4 regions of the Pantoea ananatis PA13 genome follow, and region 1 is predicted to be linked to each of the others. Evidence: predicted binding sites of a transcription regulator. Region 1 holds the regulator's gene; each other region holds the start of a gene.
The links. Region 1 encodes sigma-54, which starts transcription at its own class of promoters, with help from an activator protein. Its sites were predicted from a motif close to GTTGGCACANNTTTCGCTNT; they were not measured.
Positions count from the first base shown of each region.

Region 1 (2,206 bases):
AAGGTGTCGTTAATACTGATGTTTACCCGGGAATATCCATCCTGTCTATGAAGCAAGGTTTGCAACTCAGGCTCAGCCAACAACTGGCGATGACCCCACAACTGCAGCAGGCGATACGTCTGCTGCAGCTCTCTACGCTCGAACTCCAGCAAGAGTTACAGCTGGCGCTGGAAAGCAATCCCCTGCTTGAGCAAACCGATCTGCACGATGAAATAGACGCGAAAGAGTATCAGGAAGGCGAAGCGGGACTGGATACCCGAGAAGCGCTGGAACAAAAGGATATGCCTGAAGAGCTGCCGCTTGACGCCACGTGGGACGAGATTTACACCGCAGGCACGCCTTCAGGAACCGGTACCGATTATCAGGATGACGAGCTGCCGATTTATCAGGGCGAAACCACACAGTCACTGCAGGACTATCTTATGTGGCAGGTCGAGTTAACGCCCTTCAGCGATAACGACCGTGCCATTGCGACCTCTATCGTCGATGCCATTGATGACACCGGTTATCTTACCGTTTCACTTGAAGAGATTCTCGACAGTATCGGTAACGACGAGCTGGAAATCGACGAAGTCGAAGCCGTGTTAAAGCGCGTTCAGCGTTTCGATCCTGTCGGCGTCGGCGCGCGTGATTTGCGCGACTGCCTGCTGGTGCAGCTGTCGCAGTATGCGCCTGAAACGCCGATGCTGGCGGAAGCAAAATTGATCGTCAGCAGCCATCTCGATTTGCTGGCGAACCACGATTTCCGCAGCCTGATGCGCGTAACGCGTCTGAAAGAAGACGTACTGAAAGAGGCGATGCTGCTGATTCAGTCGCTCGATCCGCGCCCGGGTCAGTCGATTAACACCGGTGAACCCGAATACGTGATTCCCGATGTGCTGGTACGTAAAGTGACGACGCGCTGGACGGTCGAACTGAATACCGACAGCCTGCCCAGGTTGAAGATAAACCAGCAATATGCCGCCATGGGCGGAGCCGGACGCAACGACAGCGACAGTCAGTTTATCCGCAGTAATTTGCAGGAAGCCCGCTGGCTGATTAAAAGCCTTGAAAGCCGTAACGAGACATTGTTAAAAGTCTCCCGCTGTATTGTGGAACAGCAGCAGGCCTTTTTTGACCAGGGTGAAGAGTTTATGCGTCCTATGGTGCTGGCCGATATTGCCCAGGCGGTGGACATGCATGAATCGACGATTTCCCGCGTGACTACGCAAAAATACCTTCACAGCCCACGAGGCATTTTTGAACTGAAGTATTTTTTCTCCAGTCATGTTAATACTGAAGGTGGCGGAGAAGCGTCATCTACCGCTATTCGTGCGCTGGTGAAAAAATTAATCTCGGCGGAAAACCCCGCCAAGCCCTTGAGTGACAGTAAACTGACCTCCATGTTATCTGATCAAGGGATAATAGTGGCACGTCGAACCGTCGCTAAGTACCGCGAGTCTTTGTCCATACCGCCTTCAAATCAGCGTAAACAGCTGGTTTGACAGAAATGAGAAGGAAGACCTATGCAGCTGAACCTTACCGGGCAAAATGTTGAAATCACCGAACCCCTGCGTGAGTTCGTGACAACGAAATTTGCCAAACTGGAACATTACTTTGATCATATCAATCAGGTGTATGTTGTCCTGAAAGTTGAGAAGGTGACGCAGATTGCTGATGCAACCCTGCACGTCAACGGTGGCGAGCTGCACGCCACATCTGAAGCGGAAGATATGTATGCGGCAATTGACGGATTGATTGACAAGTTGACCCGTCAACTGACCAAATATAAAGACAAGCTAAAAAAACACTAACCTTCACGCTGGCAGGCGCGCCCGGCGCGCAAAGCTGAAAGGATGGGGCGGATTAACCGCCCCGTTTTGTCATCTGTGCCAGCGCCATTATTCCGCGACGTGATTTTTACGTACCGGGTTGATGGCTATGTGAACTCGCAAGTGAAACGACAATGAACAATGATTTAACACTGGAACTGAGCACGGTGCTTTCGCCAGACTGCACCCGCAGTAGCGTACACTGCCAAAGCAAAAAACGGGCGCTGGAGATTATCAGCGAACTGGCCGCTAAGCAGCTCAACCTGCCGCATCAAACGCTGTTTGAGGCGATCCTAACCCGTGAGCGCATGGGGAGCACCGGTATCGGTAACGGTATCGCGATCCCTCACGGCAAGCTGGAGGAAGATACTTTACGGGCCGTGGGCGTCTTTATC
Region 1 is NC_017554.1:4,078,738-4,080,943, forward strand. Features, by position in the region: gene rpoN (RNA polymerase factor sigma-54) at 48-1,484, shown strand; gene hpf (ribosome hibernation promoting factor) at 1,506-1,793, shown strand; gene ptsN (PTS IIA-like nitrogen regulatory protein PtsN) at 1,946-2,206, shown strand, end outside.

Region 2 (2,206 bases), 630 kb from region 1:
TAACGCGCCACCGACGCCGACATAACCACAGGCTGGCGTAATGGCAACCAGACCCGCAATAAAACCAGAACAGGCACCTAACAGAGAAGGTTTACCACGCAGCGCCCACTCGCCGAAGGTCCATGCCAGCACAGCAGCGGCAGTCGCCACAACGGTATTCAGGAAAGCCAGTGCGGCAATTTCGTTAGCTGCCGACGCCGAACCTGCGTTGAAGCCAAACCAGCCGACATACAGAATCGCGGTACCGGTAAAGACCATTGGCAGGTTGTGAGGTTTAAATGCCTCTTTGCCGAAGCCTGCACGTTTGCCCACCAGGTAAGCACCGACCAGTCCGGCAACCGCCGCGTTAATGTGCACAACCGTGCCGCCAGCAAAGTCCAGCGCGCCATCCTGAGCCAGTAAGCCGCCTGCCCAGACCATATGCGCGATAGGCAGATAAGCCAGCGTCAGCCATACCGCCACGAAAATCAGCACGGCTGAGAAACGAATACGTTCCGCAATGGCACCGACGATCAGCCCCACGGTAATACAGGCAAAGGACGCCTGGAAAGCCACATGGATGTATTGATAAAAGCTGCCCATTACCGCTGTCAGCGCAATGTTTTTCAGCATCACCCAGTTGAAGCTGCCAAAGAAAGCATTGCCTTCGCTAAAGGCCAGTGAGTAGCCATAAATCACCCACAGCACACATACCAGCGAAAAGGTGACCGCCACCTGAGTGAGCATAGAGAGCACGTTTTTACCGCGGATCAAGCCGCCGTAAAACAGCGCAATCCCGGGAATTGACATAAACAGCACCAGCGCAGTGCAAATCATCATAAAGGCGTTATCGGCTTTGTCTGCAACGGCAGGCGCAGCAGCCATTGCCAGCGACGGTAACAGTGCCAGGCTGGTGAGGCCCAACTTGGTCAGCATTTTATTCATTTTTTTTCCATCCCATCACATTACTGAGTCTTGTTTACAGTGCGGCTTCGTCGGTTTCGCCGGTACGTATGCGAATCACGCGCTGCAGTTCAGCAACGAAAATCTTGCCGTCGCCAATTTTTCCGGTGTAAGCCGATTTACTGATTACGTCCACCACTTCGTCCAGTTGGTCGTCTGCAATGGCGATATCAATTTTGACCTTGGGCAGAAAGTTCACGCTGTATTCCGCACCACGGTACAGTTCGGCGTGCCCTTTCTGACGTCCAAAACCTTTCACTTCGGAGACGGTCAGTCCCTGAATACCAATGGAGGATAATGCCTCTCGCACATCTTCCAGCTTGAACGGCTTAATTACGACGGTAACCAGCTTCATAGCCTCTCCTTAAGGAATTGAAATAAGTAAGTCTCATGGACACGCAGAGACTTAAGCAAAGGCTGTGCCAGATGTAAGTATTGTGCGAAATCCGTTATCAGGCCGCGACGGAATAAGGCTCAGGAAATGCTGAATATCGGTCTGGGAAAAACTGGGGGATTAATAAACGAAGCGGATGCACTCCTTTGGTGCTGTTACGCTCAAAGGCGTGCATCCTGACGGAACAATGGAGAAAAAGATGCGCAAAAAAGGTGCAATCACCCTGCACTGACTAACGGTGCTGCCGATTCCAGTTCATCGCCAACCTGTTGCAACTGATACATTTGCCAGTAGCGCCCTTCCTCTGCCAGCAGCTGCTGGTGCGTGCCCTGCTCGACAACATGACCACGGTGCAGCACCAGTATGTTGTCTGCTTCGGTAATGGTGGAAAGACGGTGGGCGATAACCACCAGCGTCGTATGCTGACGCAGGGTGCGCAGCGTGTGCTGGATGGCCTGCTCTGTACCGGAATCGATATTTGCGGTGGCTTCATCAAGGATGAGAATCTGCGGCAGTTGTACCAGTACGCGTGCCAGCGCGAGTAATTGCTTTTGCCCCACCGACAGGTTATTCCCCTGTTCGCCCAGTCGGGTATGAATACCAGCAGGCAATGCCCGGGCCAGCGGCGCCAGCTGTACCTGCTCCAGCGCCGTCCACACGGCTTCTTCGCTGATATCCCGACCCAGCCGCACGTTGGCCAGCAGCGTGTCGGCCAGTACGACCGGATCCTGCTGTACCATCGCGATGCTGCGTCGTAGCGCCTGGTGGGAATATTGCCCCAACGGACGATCGTCCAGACGGACTTCACCGCGCGTCACCGGATAGTAGCCCATTAACAGGTTTGCCAGCGTGCTCTTGCCGCTGCCGGTA
Region 2 is NC_017554.1:3,448,142-3,450,347, forward strand. Features, by position in the region: gene amtB (ammonium transporter AmtB) at 1-924, opposite strand, end outside; gene glnK (P-II family nitrogen regulator) at 959-1,297, opposite strand; gene PAGR_RS16400 (SmdB family multidrug efflux ABC transporter permease/ATP-binding protein) at 1,555-2,206, opposite strand, start outside.
Region 2: a site for sigma-54 is predicted at 1,350-1,369, ahead of glnK (P-II family nitrogen regulator). Genes of this name have one in related genera too.

Region 3 (2,206 bases), 620 kb from region 1:
TTCAATACGACGTGCTTTCGGGCTGGCAACAACCGGGATACGGATTGAGGCTGAACGGTTACGCGCTGAATAGGCCAGCATCACCGGCGCTTCATAACCCGGCACCAGACGCTTGTAGGAGTTGGTGGTTGGGTTCGCCAGGGCGTTAATAGCTTTAGCATGCTTGATGATGCCGCCAATGTAGAACAGCGCCATTTCAGACAGGCCGCCGTACTTATCGCCAGAGAACAGGTTCTGACCGCCTTTAGACAGCGACATATGGCAGTGCATACCGGAACCATTATCACCAAACATCGGTTTTGGCATAAAGGTCGCCGTTTTGCCGTAGGCATGAGCCACGTTGTGAACGACATATTTGTAGATCTGAATTTCGTCAGCTTTTTTGGTCATGGTATTGAAGCGTGTAGCCACTTCGTTCTGACCTGCTGTTGCAACTTCATGGTGATGGGCTTCAACAACCAGACCCATTTGCTCCATGGTCAGACACATGGCAGAACGGATGTCCTGTGATGAGTCAACCGGTGGAACCGGGAAGTAACCACCTTTCAGGCCTGGACGGTGGCCTTTGTTGCCGCCTTCGTATTCTTTGCCGGTGTTCCAGGCTGCTTCGATATCGTCGATAGCAACATGAGAACCCGAAGTTGAAGAACCAAAACGAATATCGTCAAACAGGAAGAACTCTGGCTCTGGGCCAAACAGAACGGTATCCGCAATGCCTGAAGAACGCAGGTAATCTTCCGCGCGCTTAGCGATAGAACGTGGATCGCGGTCATAGCCCTGCATGGTGCCTGGCTCAAGAATGTCGCAACGAATGATCAGGGTAGAATCTTCAAAGAAAGGATCCATTACCGCCGTGGTTGCATCCGGCATCAGCACCATGTCTGATTCGTTAATGCCTTTCCAGCCGCCGATGGAAGAGCCATCGAACATCTTGCCTTCTTCGAAGAAGTCAGCGTTAACCTGGTGAGCCGGAATAGTAACGTGCTGTTCTTTACCTTTGGTATCGGTAAAACGCAGGTCAACAAACTTAACTTCATGCTCGTTCATCATCGAGAGAACGTGTTCAGCGGACATACTCAACTCTCCTGGAAATGGTCATTGTCTACATGGCGAGAACCGGGTTACGGAATAGACGACTGTTAACTGTCTTTCCTGAATCTGATCCTGACCAGCTCTGTAACCGTTGTCTTACATCGTTTTCATCTGGATAATACAAAGCGAATTCTGTGCCAACTTTATTTCTTTGCACAAAATCGCGCTGTCATGCACCTTTTTGTCATAAAGGTCATGCACCATGATAGTTGCATTGCACTGTTTGTGTGCGGTTGGGTTGAAAGTGAGCACTTTTTTGGTGCAAAACATCGACGCAGTGCAAATTTTGCACGCCTATTAGTGCGATTTTGCGACAATGCAATAAACTTTCAGTGAAAAGTGTGATCGTGTTCAGTCTCCCGCTTAATCCGTGTACAATACCGCGTTATTTCTAATGCCTGAGGCAAAAAAGCTGTGATCGAAAATTTGCGTAACATCGCCATCATCGCGCACGTTGACCATGGAAAGACCACCCTGGTTGATAAACTGCTGCAACAGTCCGGTACTTTCGATGCCCGTACTGAAGCCACCGAGCGCGTGATGGACTCCAATGATTTGGAGAAAGAGCGTGGGATTACCATCCTCGCAAAAAATACCGCCATTAAATGGAACGACTACCGTATCAACATCGTTGATACCCCAGGACACGCCGACTTCGGTGGTGAAGTTGAACGCGTAATGTCTATGGTGGATTCGGTACTGTTGGTTGTAGATGCGATGGATGGCCCTATGCCGCAAACCCGCTTCGTAACCAAAAAAGCGTTCGCGCATGGTTTGAAGCCGATTGTGGTTATCAACAAAGTTGACCGTCCTGGCGCGCGTCCTGATTGGGTTGTTGATCAGGTATTTGACCTGTTCGTTAACCTGGATGCGACTGACGAGCAGCTCGACTTCCCTATCATTTTCGCCTCGGCGCTGAATGGTATTGCCGGTCTTGAGCACACAGACATGGCTGACGATATGACCCCGCTGTATCAGGCTATTGTCGACCATGTATCGCCTCCACAGGTTGAAGCGGATGCCCCGCTGCAGATGCAAATCTCTCAGCTGGACTACAACAACTACCTGGGCGTTATCGGTATCGGCCGCATCAAGCGCGGTAAAGTGAAGCCTA
Region 3 is NC_017554.1:115,748-117,953, forward strand. Features, by position in the region: gene glnA (glutamate--ammonia ligase) at 1-1,074, opposite strand, end outside; gene typA (ribosome-dependent GTPase TypA) at 1,507-2,206, shown strand, end outside.
Region 3: a site for sigma-54 is predicted at 1,215-1,234, ahead of glnA (glutamate--ammonia ligase). Genes of this name have one in related genera too.

Region 4 (2,206 bases), 990 kb from region 1:
CCGCGGCTGCTGGCACGGAGTTAGCCGGTGCTTCTTCTGCGGGTAACGTCAATCGACGCGGTTATTAACCACATCGCCTTCCTCCCCGCTGAAAGTACTTTACAACCCGAAGGCCTTCTTCATACACGCGGCATGGCTGCATCAGGCTTGCGCCCATTGTGCAATATTCCCCACTGCTGCCTCCCGTAGGAGTCTGGACCGTGTCTCAGTTCCAGTGTGGCTGGTCATCCTCTCAGACCAGCTAGGGATCGTCGCCTAGGTGGGCCGTTACCCCGCCTACTAGCTAATCCCATCTGGGTTCATCCGATAGTGAGAGGCCCGAAGGTCCCCCTCTTTGGTCTTGCGACGTTATGCGGTATTAGCCACCGTTTCCAGTGGTTATCCCCCTCTATCGGGCAGATCCCCAGACATTACTCACCCGTCCGCCACTCGTCACCCGAGGAGCAAGCTCCTCTGTGCTACCGTCCGACTTGCATGTGTTAGGCCTGCCGCCAGCGTTCAATCTGAGCCATGATCAAACTCTTCAATTTAAAGTTTGATTTGCTGAAACCAGTTCAGCGGTGCTCATCTGTAAAACGTCATAATGAATTTCATTATGTGTTCACTCGTGAGGCTTTGATATTTTTTACGTCCGGAGACGCTGATATCAATCCTGCGAGTGCCCACACAGATTGTCTGATAAATTGTTAAAGAGCAGTGCGAACAGCGGGTTAACCGTCTGTCGCGAGGTGGCGTATATTACGCTTTCCTCCTTCAGAGTCAACCTCTTTTTCAGAAGTTTTTCTCTGGCGGCTCAGTTGCCTGAACCTCTCAACACCGCATTCCGTAAGCCGTTGTGCCGTGTCGATGGAGGCGCATTATAGGGATCCGATTTAATTGCACAACCCTTTTTTTGGATCTTTTTACTGACTGCCGAGAAAACATTCATATTGATTAGATCACCAACGATCCGGCGCAAAATCCCCTTGCCAGTTGGTCACAATCGCATCAGGCTGCCGGTAAACACAGTAAAGGAGAGCACAATGACTGTAGCGTTACGTCCTTATAAACATCTCTTCCCGCAGTTGGGTCTGCGCGTCATGGTTGATCCCACCAGCGTTGTGGCGGGTGACGTAATCATGGAAGACGATGTCGGTATCTGGCCTCTGGTGGCTATTCGTGGTGATGTGAACCAGGTTCGCATCGGCGCCCGCACCAATATTCAGGATGGTAGCGTGCTGCATGTTACCCATAAGTCTGATGCTAATCCTGCAGGTTTCCCACTGGTGATCGGTGAGGATGTTACTGTCGGACATAAAGCCATGCTGCACGGTTGTACTATTGGCAATCGCGTACTGGTTGGAATGGGGTCAATTGTGCTGGATGGCGTGATTGTTGAGGATGACGTTCTGATTGGTGCCGGGAGCCTGGTTCCTCCCGGTAAGCGGCTGGAAAGTGGTTATCTTTATGTAGGCAGTCCGGTCAAACAGATCCGACCGCTGAATGAAAAAGAAATAGCAGGATTGCTCTACTCTGCCAGCAACTATGTCAGTTGGAAGAACGACTACCTGGCCGGCGACAGCCAGATCCATCCTTCATTATCGACCTGATCGTTACGGATACAGTCTTCCGCCTGATCTTCCAAATCCCAGCGATGGTCACGAAACAGTGCCATCGCATCCCCTTCCCCGAATTGTTGGTGTAAAGCCGTCACACTGATGGCACAGGTTAGCCCCATGCCATTGACCAAAACAGGGAAACAGACAGCCATTAATGTCGTATCCAGCGTTTCACGATCTGGAAACTGGATAGCCTGATTCACGACGACAGCTCCGCTTTCAATGACGCGATCACCGGCGCAATTTCCGGCATGATGCCATGCCATAAATGAAATGCATGCGCGGCTTGCCCCACCAGCATGCCTAATCCATCCGCAAGATGCGATGAACCCTGTTGTTGGCACCAGCGCAGAAAAGCGGTTAATCCGTTCTGATAAAACATGTCATAGCAGTGTAAATCAGCATGGATTAATGATGAGGGTAATGGCGGCACATCGCCATTAATGCCACTCGATGTCGCGTTAATCAGTAAATCAAATTGTTTACCACTCAGCGCATTAAATGAACATGCACTCACCGCCCCATACTGTCCGAACGCCTTTGCCATGCTTTGGGCACTCGCAGCCGTGCGGTTGACTAGCGTAATCGTCGTTCCCAGAGAAAGCAGA
Region 4 is NC_017554.1:477,535-479,740, reverse strand. Features, by position in the region: rRNA gene PAGR_RS02325 (16S ribosomal RNA) at 1-530, opposite strand, end outside; gene PAGR_RS02320 (gamma carbonic anhydrase family protein) at 1,023-1,589, shown strand; gene PAGR_RS02315 (DUF1488 family protein) at 1,544-1,801, opposite strand; gene aroE (shikimate dehydrogenase) at 1,798-2,206, opposite strand, start outside.
Region 4: a site for sigma-54 is predicted at 728-747, ahead of PAGR_RS02320 (gamma carbonic anhydrase family protein). Genes of this name have one in related genera too.